DNA from 3 places in the Insulibacter thermoxylanivorax genome. Region 1 is predicted to be linked to each of the others. Evidence: predicted binding sites of a transcription regulator. Region 1 holds the regulator's gene; each other region holds the start of a gene.
The links. Region 1 encodes Rex, which represses fermentation and respiration genes when NADH is low (regulators of the CRP and FNR family bind a similar motif). Its sites were predicted from a motif close to TTGTGAAATATTTCACAA; they were not measured.
Positions count from the first base shown of each region.

Region 2: the regulator Rex is predicted to act here: its motif matches at 2,026-2,043, upstream of PRECH8_RS05925 (DoxX family membrane protein).
Region 3: the regulator Rex is predicted to act here: its motif matches at 2,628-2,645, upstream of adhE (bifunctional acetaldehyde-CoA/alcohol dehydrogenase).

Region 1 covers NZ_BMAQ01000001.1:214,720-220,267, forward strand. Annotated here, with positions in the region: gene dinG (ATP-dependent DNA helicase DinG) at 1-2,283, shown strand, start outside; gene PRECH8_RS01090 (redox-sensing transcriptional repressor Rex) at 2,304-2,927, shown strand; gene PRECH8_RS01095 (amidohydrolase) at 3,012-4,265, shown strand; gene PRECH8_RS01100 (cell wall elongation regulator TseB-like domain-containing protein) at 4,258-4,788, shown strand; gene PRECH8_RS01105 (hypothetical protein) at 5,000-5,437, shown strand; gene PRECH8_RS01110 (AAA family ATPase) at 5,430-5,548, shown strand, end outside.
Region 2 covers NZ_BMAQ01000008.1:86,716-92,263, reverse strand. Annotated here, with positions in the region: gene PRECH8_RS05935 (iron-containing alcohol dehydrogenase) at 1-1,011, shown strand, start outside; gene PRECH8_RS05930 (DoxX family membrane protein) at 1,109-1,708, opposite strand; gene PRECH8_RS05925 (DoxX family membrane protein) at 2,121-2,657, shown strand; gene PRECH8_RS05920 (LysM peptidoglycan-binding domain-containing protein) at 2,755-3,567, opposite strand; gene PRECH8_RS05915 (right-handed parallel beta-helix repeat-containing protein) at 3,686-5,548, opposite strand, start outside.
Region 3 covers NZ_BMAQ01000007.1:2,599-8,146, forward strand. Annotated here, with positions in the region: gene PRECH8_RS05500 (tetraprenyl-beta-curcumene synthase family protein) at 1-134, shown strand, start outside; gene pfkA (6-phosphofructokinase) at 208-1,170, shown strand; gene PRECH8_RS05510 (putative glycoside hydrolase) at 1,245-2,432, opposite strand; gene adhE (bifunctional acetaldehyde-CoA/alcohol dehydrogenase) at 2,851-5,451, shown strand.

The DNA of each region.
Region 1 (5,548 bases):
ATCGATCAGTACAGGTTCGTGCGTGAGATGAGTCAAGACTTGGAGATGGATGAGGGAACCTATTTCCGCCAGCTGCATCTGAAGGCGGGCGATTGGACGGAGGCCGGAGAGGGAGACGGGGAAGAGGAAGCAGAGCAGGTCCTTCTTGACCTGAGCTTCGAAGAATTTTACGAACTCGTTAAGCAGAGACTCAAGCGTTCCTTCGCGCTTTATGAGGAGAGGGAAGAGCAGGAGACGATGATTCGCGAGGTATACGATGCCTTCCAGGACAGCAAACATCTGCTCATCGAAGCGGGAACGGGCACGGGCAAATCCCTGGCCTATCTGCTGCCTGCTCTATATACGAGCTTGTCCCAGGAGCGGCGCGTCGTTGTCAGCACGCATACGATCAATCTGCAGGAGCAGCTCCGGCAGCGTGATCTTCCGCTGCTCATGGAAATCTCGCCTTACCCGTTCAAAGCTGCACTCCTCAAAGGCAGGAACCATTATCTGTGCTTGCGCAAGTTTGAGCAGCGCCTAACCCAACGTGATTATGACAGCCGAGATCATTATATCGCCGCTGCTCAGATCCTCGTATGGCTTGGGGAGACGGAAGCCGGGGATGATGAAGAACTGCACCTGAACCCCCGCGGCAAGGAATTCTGGCGAACGGTGGAAAGTGACACCAATTCTTGTTTGAACCGCGCCTGCCCATGGTTTAGGAGATGCTATTATCATCGGTCGCGCAATGAAGCGGCGCAGGCGGATATCCTCATCACCAACCATTCGATGCTGCTGACCGATGTCCGGGCGGAGAACCGGATTATCCCCCATTATGATCTGCTTGTCATCGATGAAGCTCATCATTTCGAACAGACGGCCAGTAAACATATGGGGATCGAGATCAGCTACTATTCCTTCTTGAACCCCTTGAACTGGCTTGTGAAGGATGCGAGATCAGGGGCGATCTATCCGCTGATCGAGCAACTGGCGGCGAGCGGCCATGAACAAGGTCAGGCATGGGCCGAGCAGCTTGAGACATTGATCCCGGTGATTCATGAGGTCAAGCAGGACTGGGAGCACTTGTCCGGAATTCTCTACGAAGCTGCGGAGAGAACCGCCGGCACTTCCCAAGGGGACAACAGCATGGTCTTGCGCTTGAAGAAAGAGCAGCTTCCTGGAAACTGGGATGATTGCGTAAATATAGAGGACAATATCTATATGAAATTAACGGACATCTGCCGCAAGCTGGAGAAGGTAGCAGCGGGGATGAAGGAAGCTGAGAGCAGTTACAATCTGCAGAGTGCGGTCACGGACCTCAGCGGCAATATCGTGAACCTTGTGAAAATCCGAGACCACCTGCGCTTCTTGATCCAGCTTGATGATCCTAATTATGTTTACTGGATTGAGGCGAATGCCTTCTACAAGCATCGCTCGCTGTCGTTCATGAGCGTGCCGATCGATGTGAGTGAGCTGCTCAAGGACCAGTTATTCGATCAGAAGGAGAGCGTCGTGCTGACCTCTGCCACCTTGTCCGTTAATCAAACCTTTGATTATGTGGTTGAACAGCTAGGACTTAAGGAAGCCCATGACGAAGGACAGGTGAAGACGGTCCAGCTCCCTTCGCCGTTCCGTTATGATGAACAGGCACTTGTCTTGATCCCGCGGGATTTTCCAAGCATACGCGGTTCACACGCCGACAATCGCTTCCTCGAGATGCTGGTTCGTTCGCTGGCTGAGATCTCGCTGGTCAGCGAAGGCAGGATGATGGTGCTCTTCACCTCGTACAAGATGCTGCGGCAAGTGCACGGTGAGCTCAAGAACCGCCTGACCCAGCACCATATGCAGGTGCTTGGACAGGGAATCGAGAGCACAAACCGCAGCAAGCTGATTCGCATGTTCCAAGAAACGCCCAAATGCGTGCTGCTTGGCACCTCCAGCTTCTGGGAAGGGGTGGATATCCCGGGTGATGCGTTAAGCGTTCTGGCGATCGTCAGACTGCCTTTCCAGCCGCCGAATCACCCTTATGTGGAAGCGAAGAGCGAATATATGAAGAGCCGCAACATGAATCCATTCATGAAATATTCCGTACCGCAGGCGGTTATCCAGTTCAAGCAAGGCTTCGGCAGGCTTGTGCGCACGGTTAATGACAGAGGAATCGTTGTCGTGTATGATACTCGAGTGATCGATACGCAGTATGGCAAATATTTCTTGCGATCGCTGCCTAAACCGCGTATGGAGCAATCCGCTGCTGCTGACATGGCCGCACGTATTCGAGAGTGGCTGCAGTCTTCATATACTTGACGATGAAGGGAAGGGGTAGTATGAAGTCTTCGCTCAAAATATCCGAAACCGTCGTGCGTCGTTTGCCGATCTACCTTCGCTATCTGAATGAGCTGAGCATGAGAAATGTTCAAACGGTGTCATCTCAGGAACTGGGCAATCGGCTTGATCTCAATCCGGCTCAGATCCGCAAGGATCTAGCGTACTTCGGAGAGTTCGGCAAGAAGGGGATAGGTTATGATGTCAGTTATTTGATCGAGAAGATCCGGCAGATCTTAAAGCTTGATCAGACGATCAATGTGGCGCTGATCGGGGCGGGTAATCTGGGGGTTGCCCTCTGCAACTACAATATGTATCAGAAGGACAATATGAAGATCCAAGCGGTCTTCGATAATCATCCAGACAAAATCGGCCAGACGATTAATCATCTGACTGTACTGCCGCTCAGTCAGATGCATGAGAAGATTAGAGCCGAGAACATCCGGGTAGGGATCATCACCGTGCCTGCATCGGAGGCGCAGAACGTCGCTGATCAATTGGTTGAGGCAGGCATTGAGGGGATCCTGAACTTTGCGCCGACGATCATTAAAGTGCCCGAGCACATCCGGGTGCATTATGCAGATTTTACAGCAGATCTGTTAAGCTTGGCATATTATCTGGAGTGAGTTCTGGGATTACTTGTAAGAGGAAGAATAGTCAGGAGGTAGGGAGCTTTGCGTATAAGGATCAAAGATGGGCTGTATCTAACGATGGATGAACAGAACTTGTATGCCTCCGGTGATCTGCTGATCGAGGATGACCGGATCATTCAAGTCGGCGGGCAGGCGCCGGAAGATTGGCAGGCGGATGAGACGATCAGCGGCAAAGGGAAACTGTTCATGCCCGGCCTGGTCAATACCCACGGTCACACGCCGATGTCTCTCCTAAGAGGCTATGCTGATGATCTGGCATTGCAAGTATGGCTTGAAGATCATATGTGGCCGATGGAAGCGAAGTACACGGAACAGGATGTGCGTTATGGTTCGCTGCTCTCCATCGTCGAGATGATCAAGGGCGGAACGACGACCTTCGTTGATATGTACGATCATACGGAGGTGATCGCCGCTGCTGTGGAAGAGTCGGGCATGCGCGCCGTCTTGACGCGGGGCGTTATCGGTCTGTGCTCGAAGGAGGAGCAGCAGGCGAAGCTGCAGCATGCCGTTAACTTCGCAAAGGAATGGCACGGCAAAGCCGATGGCCGGATCACGACGATGCTGTCGCCGCATGCCCCTTATACATGCCCGCCGGATTATATTGAACAATTCGTCGAGGCTTCCCGCGATCTGAATCTGCCCATCCATACGCATATGTCAGAGACGATCAAGGAAGTGGAACAGAATGTGAAGGATTACGGCGCAAGACCCGTCGAGCATCTGCTGAAGCTCGGTGTGTTCGACAGGCCTTGTCTGCTGGCTCACGCCGTCCACCTGACGGATGAGGAGATCAGCATCTTGGCTGAATATGATGTGCGAGTCTCCCACAATCCTGGCAGCAATTTAAAGCTGGCAAGCGGCATCGCCCGTGTCCCGGAACTGCTGCGTGCCGGGGTGAAAGTCTCCTTGGGCACTGACAGCTCGGCCAGCAACAACAATTTGGACATGTTTGAGGAGATTCGGTTGGCCGCACTGCTGCACAAAGGGGTTACGTATGATCCGACCGTAGTGCCGGCGTTAACGGCGCTTCGCATGGGTACGATCGCAGGCGCTGAGTCGATCTGGCTTGATGAGGTGGGACTCTTAAAACCCGGTTGCAAAGCGGATATCATCGCCATTGACATCGATCAACCGCATATGATCCCGCATACGGATCTGGTTTCGCATATCGTGTATTCCGCTTCCCAACATGATGTTACCGATGTATGGGTTGATGGCAGACAGCTGTTAAAGAATCGAGCACTAACGACTCTGGACGAAGAGCAGATCCGCTGGGAAGCGGCAAGATGCTTTGAACGGTTAAATGGCTAGAAGCAGATTGGAAGAATGGCGGGAAGAGAGCAGGCGCCGTACCATTCGGGCGGCCATCATCAGCAGTGTCACCCTTGTGCTTCTGGCTCTCTTCCTCTTACATCGCTGGTATGTATCGATCCATGCATCGTATTGGGAACAGCGGGATATGAGCGTCAGCGAGGCGGTCTATGCCGGCCAGCTAATCGAAGTATGGTCCTCCGAAACCTATAACGGCGAGCAGCCCTGGTTCATCATCCAAGGGATGGATGAGGAAGGACAAGCGAAGATCGTATGGGTATCCGAAGAGCAAACCATCGTCAAACCGTTGGAGGAAGGAATCACAGAGGATGAAACGCGGCGGATCGTTCTGAACAGCAGCCCGTTAGCGTCGATCATTCGTGTGACGCCGGGCGTTTGGCAAGACGAGTTGTGCTATGAAGTCTACTACAAGGTTCCGCACCCTGACGGCGAAATCTATTACTATGCTTACATACGCTTCGAAGACGGCAAGTTGATCGAGACACTCCGCCTCGGCCGGTGACTTCCACACTTTACATCCGTCAGACAGCAAGCGACTGTGATATACTGTGATATATACTACTATCAATATAATTCGTATATATCCTAGTTTATCGAAGGTGATATAGAAAGGAGCCGTGATGATGAATTTACGTCTCACGCCTATCATCATAAGTATCGCCGTAAGTTCGCTTGTCTTGTTTGGCGGATGGTCTGTTTATCATAGCGTAGCAATGAAGAATCCAATCGTAGAAACCGCAAAGAAATTCCCCGGCGTGGAAGAAGCTTCCGTTGAGTTCGCGCAAGGAGCCGTGAACCTGCGCCTTGTCGTCAACAAAGAAGCGGATCTTCACGGGGTTATCGATGCCTTGCATCGTGAGGCTGCTAATGCCATAGGCGGCAGGAATCTAAAAATCGATATCATCGATCATGCCAGTGAGCGCTTGGATGAATGGTGGTCCCAGGTGCTCTTCGAGGTCGCTGAGGTGATGGAGAAGAGAAGTTACAGCGACCTGCCGAAGATCCTAGAAGCGAACAAGCTTGCAGGGATGAGCATCGATACGGCCATCGATGACACCTATGTCTATATCCGGCTGGTGGATGGAGATCATGTGAAGTTTGTCTTGCTGGAACGCATGCCCGCGCTGATGGGGGTGTGGACCAGTGAGTAAATACGGCAAGGAGATTCTGATCGGTACGATTCCAGTATTGGTGATTTTCTTAGCTTATATCGGTGTGAATATCGTTCCGCTATTGTTTGTCGGCTTCATAGGTACGATGAT
Region 2 (5,548 bases), on a different contig from region 1:
GAACAGCTCAAGAGCATCGATGCCGCGGTCTTCGAACTGCCTGGTGTTGAGCCGAATCCCCGTGTTACGACCGTTCGCAAAGGGATCGACATCTGCCGGAAGGAAGATGTTCAGCTCATTCTGGCGGTCGGCGGGGGAAGCGTCATCGATGCGGCCAAGGCGATCGCCGTTGGAGTACCTTATGAAGGAGACGTATGGGATTTCTTCGAGCGCAAGGCGCAGCCAGCGTCTGCTCTGCCGCTCGGCACCATCCTCACCTTATCTGCGACGGGTTCCGAAGCGAACGGGAACTTCGTCATCAGCAACTGGGAATTGAAATTAAAACGCGGTTCCGGCAGCCAGCACGCTTATCCGAGATTCTCGATCCTCGATCCCGAACTCACCTACACGGTGCCGCGCGAGCATGTCGTTAACGGAATCGTCGATATGATGAGCCACGTCTTCGAGCAATATTTCAGCAAGACGCCGAATACGCCGCTGCAAGAACGCTTCTGTGAATCCATCCTGCAGACGGTCATCGAAAATGCCGAAACCGCCCTTGCCAAGCCAACGGATTACGATGCGCGGGCGAATATCATGTGGTGCGGAACGATGGCCTTAAACGGCGGACAGATCAGCCTCGGCATGCAGGGAGATTGGGCGACGCACGAGATCGAACACCAGGTCAGCGCTATCTATGATATTGCACACGGCGCCGGACTTGCGATCATCTTCCCGAACTGGATGAAGTACGTCTACAAGGAACGCGTTGATCGTTTCGTCCAATACGCAACCCGTGTATGGAACATCGATCCGGCCGGCAAGAGCGATGAGGAAGTTGCACTGGCCGGCATCGAAGCCACCCGCGAGTTCTTCACCCGCATCGGTGCTCCTGCAACGCTGTCCGACGTCGGCATCGGCGATGAACATCTCGATCAGATGGCCGCAGAAGCCGTAAGGTTCGGTCCAATCGGCCAATTCAAAGAGCTGCACCAAGAAGATGTTAAGGAGATCCTTCGCATGAGTTTGTAAAGCAGCTCAAGTAAAGCAGCAAGCAAAAGGCTGGGTCCGCCCCATGGGCGAATCCAGCCTTTTCTTGTTTACAGGATGCGTATTGTTAGGATTCTGATTATTCGTCGGATTGACCTTTATTGGGCTTTGATTTTTTGCCCTCAACATAGTCCCACGGCGTGCCCAGCTTGAGGAGTGCCCAGCGGTCCAACCCGTACCAGCCCGCCACCTTCCAGGCCAGCACGATCCACGTCGCCAAGATGAACAGCAGCGGGTTCGAGCTGAGCGTCCCAGCGAACAAGAAGCTGACATTCATCAGTGCACCGAAGAAGGCTGCGATTCCCGTCAACAGTCCGAGGATCAAGCCCAGTCCTACAGCAATCTCACCGAAGACCACCAGATAAGAGAAGATCGCCGCATTCGGCAGCACCACATGTTCCAGAAATGCCGCATACCAGCCTGAAACATCTGCACCTGCTTCTGCTTTCGCCAGGGCGCCGTTTACAAACCCGCGGATCGCCGCCCCTGCTTCACTGCCTGTCCAAGCCTCGCTGCCGAACTTGCCAAGACCCGCCTTAAGCCACACATACCCCAGATACAAGCGGATGATCAGCCAGATCCAAGCGGATTTGGTACTGCTGAACAGAAACATCGAGACCGGATTTTCCTTGACGATGATGTAGTCTCCTTTGCGCACTACGGATTTCGCCTTTGCCATGATCACACTCTCCTCGTCTTTCCAAGATTGTCTAATTGTCTAATTTCACTGCTATCATAACACAGTGAAATCGTGCAGAAAATGTCGAAGTGATGTTCACATAATTGTGAAATTTATCACATTCACATTTTCCAATATCTATGTTATAGTAAAAGTGTAACAAAGATCACTAACAAAAGTCACGCCAACATCGTGATCTAAGTTACAAACCATCGCAGAGAGGAGTCGATCGGCATGAAGCACTTCCATTGGTTGAATCCTTGGAATCGGGGAAACATATCGTCCCTGATCTGCTGCCGAACTTTTTATTCCTGGGATTGTGAATTTTTTCACTCATATCTGTGAATTAAATCACAATTATTGATTTCTTTCGATCAAACCCTTAGTAAATAATGATTAGGAGATGATGATCATGGTCAAATTCTTAAGAGAAAACATATACGCAGCCGGCATCTTGCTGATCCTTCGCGTCTATCTCGGTTGGAGCTGGTTGACGGCCGGCTGGAACAAACTGATCGGCGGGTTCAATGCAGAAGGGTATCTGAAAAATGTCATAGCTAATCCCGTCATGAAGGGCGATGAAGTGATCTATCCGACTTATACAGCATTTTTGGAACATTTCGCTCTTCCGAACGTGAAACTCATCAACTTCTTGATCCCTGTCGGTGAGTTTCTGGTAGGCTTAGGTTTAATCCTGGGCGCTCTCACTGCCGCTGCCGCCTTCTTCGGACTCCTGATGAACTTCATGTTCCTCTTTGCCGGCACCATCAGCACCAATCCATGGATGGTCCTGATCGGCGGCATCATCTTCATGGCCGGTCACCATGCAGGACGGTTCGGCATCGACTATTACCTCATGCCGTTCCTAAGGAAGGTTTTCGCTCGCAAGGGGAAAACAGCAGCCAATCAAGACACCGCGGTCAAACCCGGCACCCGTCCTGCCGTGTAATACACCATCGTTGTATAATTAAGCAGTCCCTGGGGAGTCAAACTCCTAAGGGACTGCTTGACTGTATGGCTGCTTCATGATCTTCCGCTCCTCATTCCTACTCGCCTATAATCACCCTCACCTGCACCAGATCGATGATCCGTCCATCCCTCGCACTTCGGGCATATACCCATAGCTCTCCCGACGAAGTTGTCGGCTGGCGCTCATACCGCAAAGCAGATGAGAAGGTGCCGAATGCCGGCGCCCCTTCAGAAACCAACAAGGTTTTCTCTGAGATGACGGATTGTCGGTTATCATCGATTAATTGATAATGGATCACCGCTTCAAAAGCCCTGGCGATCCCTTCCAAGGCTTGACCGGGCATGATCCGTGAACCGGGCAGCGGCACGCGAACAAGGATATTGCGGGACGCGGGCAGCGGGATGATCAGTTCATAATCCTCGTAGAGCAGATCAGGTGAGAAACCAGGCCGGTTGGCATTGGCCTGGATGATCGCGTTCATCGGCACCCCCAACTCCCTCGAGATCGAGTAGAGGGACTGCCCGCGTTCCACACTGTAGATGAAGGCCGGCACCTCCAACGGGAGATCGGCATAGATGAGATTTATATTGGTGATCTGCGGGTTGAGGCCGGCGAGAATATCCGGGGTGACGGAGAAACGCAGGCCGATCGTATACAGGCTGTCGCCTGGATTGACGATATAGGTAATCTCTTGCCGCTGTCCGATCCCCGTCTCCGGAATCAGCAGCACCTGACCGGGATAGATCAATCCCGGGTCTGTGATCGGCGGGAACAGCGCATTGGTCTGCTCGATCAGTTGGACTTCACTGCCGAAGCGACGCGCGATGGAGTACAGGGTATCGCCCGGTCTTACGGTATAGATAATATGAACACCTTGCACGACAGGCACCTTCTATCACACTCCCTTAACAGGCTCTTATATAACAAGATATACAAACCGCATGGGAGAAGTGCCTATTTCCAAGAAAAAGGAGGACGGCATGTCTCCGTCCTCCTCTGTGACATAATCAGCGAGCGTGTACCTCGTTATACAACCGGTAGATGAGCACCGCAGCTTCTGCACGGGATACTTGATCCAACGGGCGTACTAAAGTCCCGTCTCCGCGGATGAGTCCCGCACTCGTCAGTCCTCTGATTGCATCGATTGCGTAAGACGAAATCTTCGCATGATCTTCAAACACCGTCAGATCAAATCCTGCACCCGCATCGTCATCCCACCTGCCTGCTGCTTGCATCGCGCGCGCTGCCATCACAAACATATCCTGCCGCGTGACCGGATCGCGCGGTTTGAAACTGCCGTCGCCCGTACCCTTGATGATGTTAAGTTCTGCTGCGATCTGAACTGCATCGTAATAGTAATCACCAGGTTTGACATCAGCAAATTGTTGAGCATGAATCCCATCGACCAGGCCTTCGAGCTCAAATACCCTTGTCAGAAGCAGAGCATAGTCCGCTCTCGTCAGCGTCTGTCCCGGAGCGAATGCATCGGCGGATACACCTTTGATCACTTCTTTCGCTGCCATGACTTCAATCTCATGCTTCGCCCAAGGATATGCAGCTAGATCTGCGAAGGTCTTGGCAGCGTATGCAATCGCGAACCGGCTGAAGTGTGTTGTCGTGAAGGCAACGCTCTCCGTCTCCGCCGCATATCTGCCGTTCGTGATCGTTGTGATCCTTCCTTGTTCATCGATATGCCAGACGACGATGAATTCATGGTTCGTTTCTGCAGCAGACGGCTTATATGGAATCTCAACGCGAACAGCAGACCTTGGATGGCTCCAAGCGATGCGCTTATCGCCATCTGAGATGAAGATTTCATAGGCTGGACGATCAGCGAGTTGTACCATGCGATGTTCATCAGGCTGAACAATGCGAATGTTGAAGGTGAGCTGATCCGCATCCAACGTTTCACCTGCGAACATATCGCTGGACAGTGTCATCGTCAGAGCATCGGTACGAAGTGTCACAAGCAGATCTTCTGCATCCTTGTCAAACACATTAGCCGGAATCGTGATGGCATAATGATCAGCAGCTGCTGTATCATCCGCCGCATCGATGATGATGTGCTTGCGGGCCATTGCGTCTGCCGCGGCTTCATTCATCGCCCGATCCATGAGCTTCTCATCGATCACGGCGATCCTCACGCCCGCTTCATTCGTTGATGTCTCAACTGTTATCTTAACGCTTCCGTCTTCTCCTACCGACAGATCATACTTCGCGGTTGGAGTCGAAGGAGTCGGCGTGCCGATGATGACATATCCCGGACCTCCGCCGCCCGGCTTCTTAGGTTCTTCACTGTCACCGTCACCAGGCTCGGACGGATCAGTTGGATCCGTCGGCTCATCTGTATCATCGTTATCGCCAGGCTCTGATGGATCAGTCGGATCCGTCGGATCTTGTGTATCATCGTCATCATCAGGTATTTCCGGAGCGATGAATCTCAAGAAATCTCCTAAGACGAGATTACCGTTCTCATCCCTTTCAAATGGCAGCTTAGGTTCCAGGCTTGCGAAGTTCTCATCGCTTAAAGCGATGCCGGCTGCATTGACCGATCTAGTCCCATCGAACAAGAAATTATCCTTCGACTTCAGTCTCTCCGGTACAACATCCCTTGCCGTCCCTTTCGTTCGATACGATACGAATCCGTTCAGTTGAAAGTCTTCCTCTATACCAGTGTAGGTAGAGAGATGGAGGTTCGCCCCGTCATTGTTAAACGAGATGCTGTCCTCGATGATCACACCGGGGTTGCTGTTGCTGGTGAATCCTACTGCCCCGTTCTCAAAGGCAATATTATATCGAACGATATGCGGTACATGAATACCTTCACCGCCAAGCTTAAAGCCGTTCTTATCGCCGTTGCCCACTGTCCC
Region 3 (5,548 bases), on a different contig from region 1:
TCTATCTGTCGGATCCGAAGGCCAGCAGGCAGGAGGGCGTAACGAAGGTCACCCGTCAATTGATGCATAACAGCCCTTGGACGCGCATCTTCTTCTGGATCAACAGCAAGTGGATCCGCAGTTCACTGATCTAATAACCAGCATCGTCTTACAGGTTATCTTGGGTTACACCTGCGTGTAACTTATTCAGTTAAGGAGGATAAGGATATGACAGTTAAGAAGATAGCAGTATTAACCAGCGGCGGTGATTCGCAGGGCATGAACGCTGCCGTTCGCTCTGTTGTGCGGAGCGGATTGTATCATGGATTAGAGGTTTACGGGATCCAGAGAGGATTCTTAGGATTGATCAATGATGATATTCGTCCGATGGATCTGCGCAGTGTAGGGGATATCATCCAACGCGGCGGGACGGTTCTGCAGACCGCTCGATGCGAAGAGTTCAAGACGCCGGAAGGCCAGCAGAAGGCCCTTGCTAACCTGCGCAAGCACGGGATCGACGGCGTGGTCGTCATCGGCGGCGACGGTTCCTACCGCGGTGCGAATATCCTGAACAAGCTCGGCATGAAGACGATGGGCTTGCCCGGTACGATCGACAACGATATTCCGTTCACTGACTTTACGATCGGTTTCGATACGGCGGTGAGCATCGTCGTCGATGCGGTCAATAAACTTCGCGATACGATGACTTCTCATGAGCGTACTTCCGTGGTCGAGGTCATGGGCAGACACTGCGGGGACATCGCTCTGTATGCGGGACTGGCGAGCGGTGCAGAAGCGATCCTGGTGCCGGAGGTGAAGTTCGATCTGGAGCAAATCGCAACCCGTATGCGGGAGAACTTCGCCCACGGCAAGCGCCATTCGATCATCGTTGTGGCAGAAGGCGTAGGCAAGGGTGAACATATCGCAGAGGAGATCGAGCGCTTCGGAATCGAACCGCGGGTAACGGTGCTGGGGCATATCCAGCGCGGCGGAACTCCGACGCACAACGACCGCATCCTCGCATCCAGACTCGGTGACTTCGCAGTGCGCAAGTTGATCGAGGGCGAATCGGGCAAGAGCTGCGGCATCATCAACGGAGAAGAAGTGTTGACAGACATCGAAGTCGTCATCAATACGAAGCGTCCGTTCAATATGGAGCTGTATGAACTGGCGATGCGCCTGTCGCAGTAAGATCGAACTTGTGGTTGATGTGCGATATGATAACAGAAAGGACGGATACCAGATACTGGATATCCGTCCTTTCTTCATTTTAGATCATAATTAACGCCTTCGGTGTAGACGTTGCTGGAATTCCAGAGGAGGAACTCCTCGATGCCCGCATCATGCAAGGCACGGATCTGATCCTCGATCTCTTTCACGCCGTAGCGAATGTGCCCGGGCACCCAGGTGGCGGTGAAATCCTGAATCCAGGGCCGGATGATCGGTTTGACCTCCGCAATCTCCTCCAGCTTCTTATGAGTATCCATCATCGCACCGAAGATTGTCTCGTACGGGTGGGCATCCGGTACAGTCAAACCGAACCAGCCGGTGCTGTAATGGCTCGGATAGACCATCGGACTGATCACGTCGACATAGGTCGAGATCTTGTTAAAATCCTGTCCGATTCCTTCTGCTGCAGGCACGGATGCGGCATAGCCGAAGATGTCCACAGAGACGCGGACATCCAGCGGGTTCAGTTCCTCGCGCGCATACTTGACGAAGTCTGCTACAACATCGACCCGGGAGCGTTCGTCCTGCGCATAGATCAAGGAATCTGCCCGTGTCTCAAAGCCCTCAGGGAAGCGCACGTAGTCGAATTGGATCTCTCTAAAACCAAGAGCGACGGCTTCCTTCGCCACTTTGATGTTGTAGTCCCACACTTCCTTCATGTATGGATTGACGAAGCTTTCGGGATTGGCCTTGCCGTTGTGCCAGACGGTGCCGTCAGGCCGCAGGAAGGACAGATCCGGCCGCTGATTCGCCAGCACCGTATCCTTGAAGACGACGATGCGGGCGATTGGGTAGATGTCGTTCTCTTTAAGCGTATTCATGACATGGTGAATGTCCCGTATCCACTTTTTGTAGTTGCCGATCGCCTTAAGCTCAGGATCTGCTGGTTCGAAGGTCATGTAGCCGTGGTCTTCCTTGACGTCGATGACGACGGCATTGAGTTCCGTATCTTGGATGAGTTGGATCAGCTTGTCGAAACGGGAGATCCCGGCCGTAGGCCCTGTCATATAGATGCCTTTGATCTTAGGAGCATCAGGATCGGGATCGATCTTGCCGGCGGCATTGAGTTTTCCGGTCTCAGGGTCGACGATCTCTGGGACGACTTGGCGTTGTTCGTGAAATTGGATGGCTGCAGCGACGAGTTGTTCGAAGGTTACCGGACGCGCATCTTCACCGATGCCGAGCCCGAATATGTATAACAAAGCAGATAACAATAATTCCATCTTGTCTCCCCCATATTAGTTCATGACGTCGACACGGGCCATTCACCCGTGGACCGGCATTTTCCTTTATTATATATGAGGGAATAGGAAGCGAGTAGGGGGAAAGCAAAGAAATTTGAGGAAGTTTGTCGGACTTTCTCCCTTAAGAGCATTTTTTCTCAAAATAAGCTGAAATAAAACGCTTTACATTCGATCATGTGAAAATATTCACAATATTGTCATCGACACTATGTTCCATTTTTCACAAAGTCCGATTATAATATGAGTAAAGAAAGCTTTCTGAAAAAACTCAAATTTTTTTACGGTAATCGGGACGCAAAACATCCACTAGGGACTAAAAAGGTCCAATCATACCAATTGAAAAAATGTCCCAGTGCCGCAACAAAAAAAGGAGTACGCCAAAAAGGAGGAAACCAAAATGTCGACCAAAGAGAAAGTCATGAGCGAGCAGAACATGGCTAACGAAGTGGACGTGCTGGTTGCCAATGCGCAGGCTGCACTGAAGAAGTTTAGGGAATACGACCAAGAAACCATCGACCGCATCGTGAAGGAGATGGCGTTGGCAGGTCTGAACGATCACATGCGTCTGGCGAAGCTGGCCATCGAGGAAACGAAGCGCGGCGTCTATGAAGACAAGATCATCAAGAACATCTTCGCAACGGAGTATATCTACAATAATATCAAATACGACAAAACCGTCGGCGTGATCCGCGAGAACGAATATGAAGGCATCATCGAGATCGCAGAACCCGTTGGAGTGGTCGCCGGAGTGACGCCGGTCACGAACCCAACCTCGACGACGATGTTCAAATCCCTGATCGCGATCAAAACGCGGAACCCGATCATCTTCGCCTTCCACCCGTCTGCTCAAGAGTGCAGCAAGGAAGCGGCGAGAGTGGTGTATGAAGCGGCCGTAAGAGCAGGTGCACCGGAGCATTGCATCCAGTGGATCGAACATCCGGCGATCGAGAAGACGCAAGCCCTCATGCAGCATCCGGGCGTATCGCTGATTCTCGCAACAGGCGGCTCCGGCATGGTGAAGTCCGCTTACAGCTCGGGCAAACCAGCACTTGGCGTCGGTCCGGGCAACGTGCCTTGTTATATCGAGAAGACGGCGAACATCAATCAGGCCGTAACCGATCTCATCCTGTCGAAGACCTTCGACAACGGGATGATCTGCGCTTCGGAACAAGCGGTTATCATCGATAAGGAAATCTACAATGAAGTGAAAAAAGAACTGATCGCCAACAACTGCTACTTCCTGACGAAAGCCGAGAAGGCCAAGGTCGAGAAAGTGGTCATCAAAGAAAACGGTGCGGTGAATCCGGTGATCGTCGGCATGCCGGCGGCGAAGATCGCTGAACTGGCAGGGGTAAAGGTGCCGGAGGGCACGAAGATCCTGATTGCCGAGGCAGAAACCGTAGGTCCGGAAGAGCCGCTGTCCCGCGAGAAGTTAAGCCCAGTGCTGGCCTGCTATAAGGTGAACAGCACGGAGGAAGGATTCGAACGGGCAGAGCAGATGCTGCGCTTCGGCGGATTAGGGCACTCCGCGGTCATTCATTCCCGTGATGAGAAGGTCATCCGCGCCTTTGGTGAACGGATGCTGGCAGGCCGGATCATCTCCAACCTGCCATCTTCGCAGGGGGCAATCGGCGACATCTACAATGCATATATCCCTTCGCTGACTCTTGGCTGCGGCACCTACGGAGGCAACTCTGTATCGACCAACGTATCGACGATCAATCTCATCAATATCAAGAAAATTTCACAAAGAAGGGTTAATATGCAGTGGTTCAAAATACCTCCGAAAATCTACTTTGAAAAAAATGCAACGCAATACCTGGAGAAGATGCCGGAGATCTCTCGTGCCTTCATCGTGACGGACCCAGGTATGGTGAAGCTGGGCTATGTGGATAAAGTACTGTACTATCTGCGCAAGAGACGGGATTATGTACACAGCGAGATTTTCTCTGAGGTTGAACCGGATCCGTCCATCGAGACGGTGATGAAGGGCGTCGAGATGATGCGCAACTTCCAGCCGGACGTGATCATCGCGCTGGGCGGAGGTTCTCCGATGGACGCAGCGAAGGCGATGTGGCTGTTCTACGAATATCCGGATGTTGACTTCATGGGACTGAAGCAGAAGTTCTTGGATATCCGCAAGCGCGTCTTCAAATATCCCAAACTCGGCCGCAAGGCGAAATTCGTCGCCATCCCGACCACTTCGGGTACGGGTTCCGAAGTGACATCCTTCTCGGTCATCACCGACAAGAAGGCCAATACGAAATACCCGCTCGCGGACTATGAACTTACACCGGACGTAGCGATCATCGACCCGACCTATGTGATGTCCGTGCCGAAGACCGTTACCGCAGATACAGGTATGGACGTGCTGACTCACGCCATCGAGGCTTACGTATCGAATATGGCGAATGACTACACAGACGGACTGGCGATCAAGGCAATCCAACTGGTCTTCGAATACTTGCCGCGGGCTTATCACCATGGCAGCAGCGACGAATTGGCGAGAGAGAAGATGCACAACGCTTCGACGATCGCGGGGATGGCTTTCTCCAACGCGTTCCTGGGCATTAACCACAGCTTGGCGCACAAGCTTGGCGGTGCCTTCAAGATCGCGCACGGCCGTGCGAATGCCGTCCTGATGCCGCACGTCATACGCTACAATGCGACGAAGCCGACGAAGTTCGTCTCCTTCCCAAAATACGAGAGCTTCATCGCTGACAAGCGCTATGCGGAGATCGCCAGAGCGCTCGGTCTGCCGGCCAGAACGACGGAAGAAGGGGTCGAGAGCTTGATCAAGGCCGTCATTGATCTCGCGAAAGAGCTGGAGATCCCGATGAGCCTCGAAGCGAACGGCATTCCGAAGGACGAATTCGAACGGATGGTTCCGAAGCTTGCGGATATGGCCTTCGAAGACCAATGCACCACGGCGAATCCGAAGCTGCCGCTCGTGTCCGAGCTGGAGGAAATCTACCGTCAAGCCTACAAAGGCGTATAAAGTCGTACGTTTGAGATCGAACCTGTATAGGTCAGATCTGCAGCGAAGAGCAAATTCAAAATTCGAAGTCTAATGCTCGATTATTCTAACGCCACAC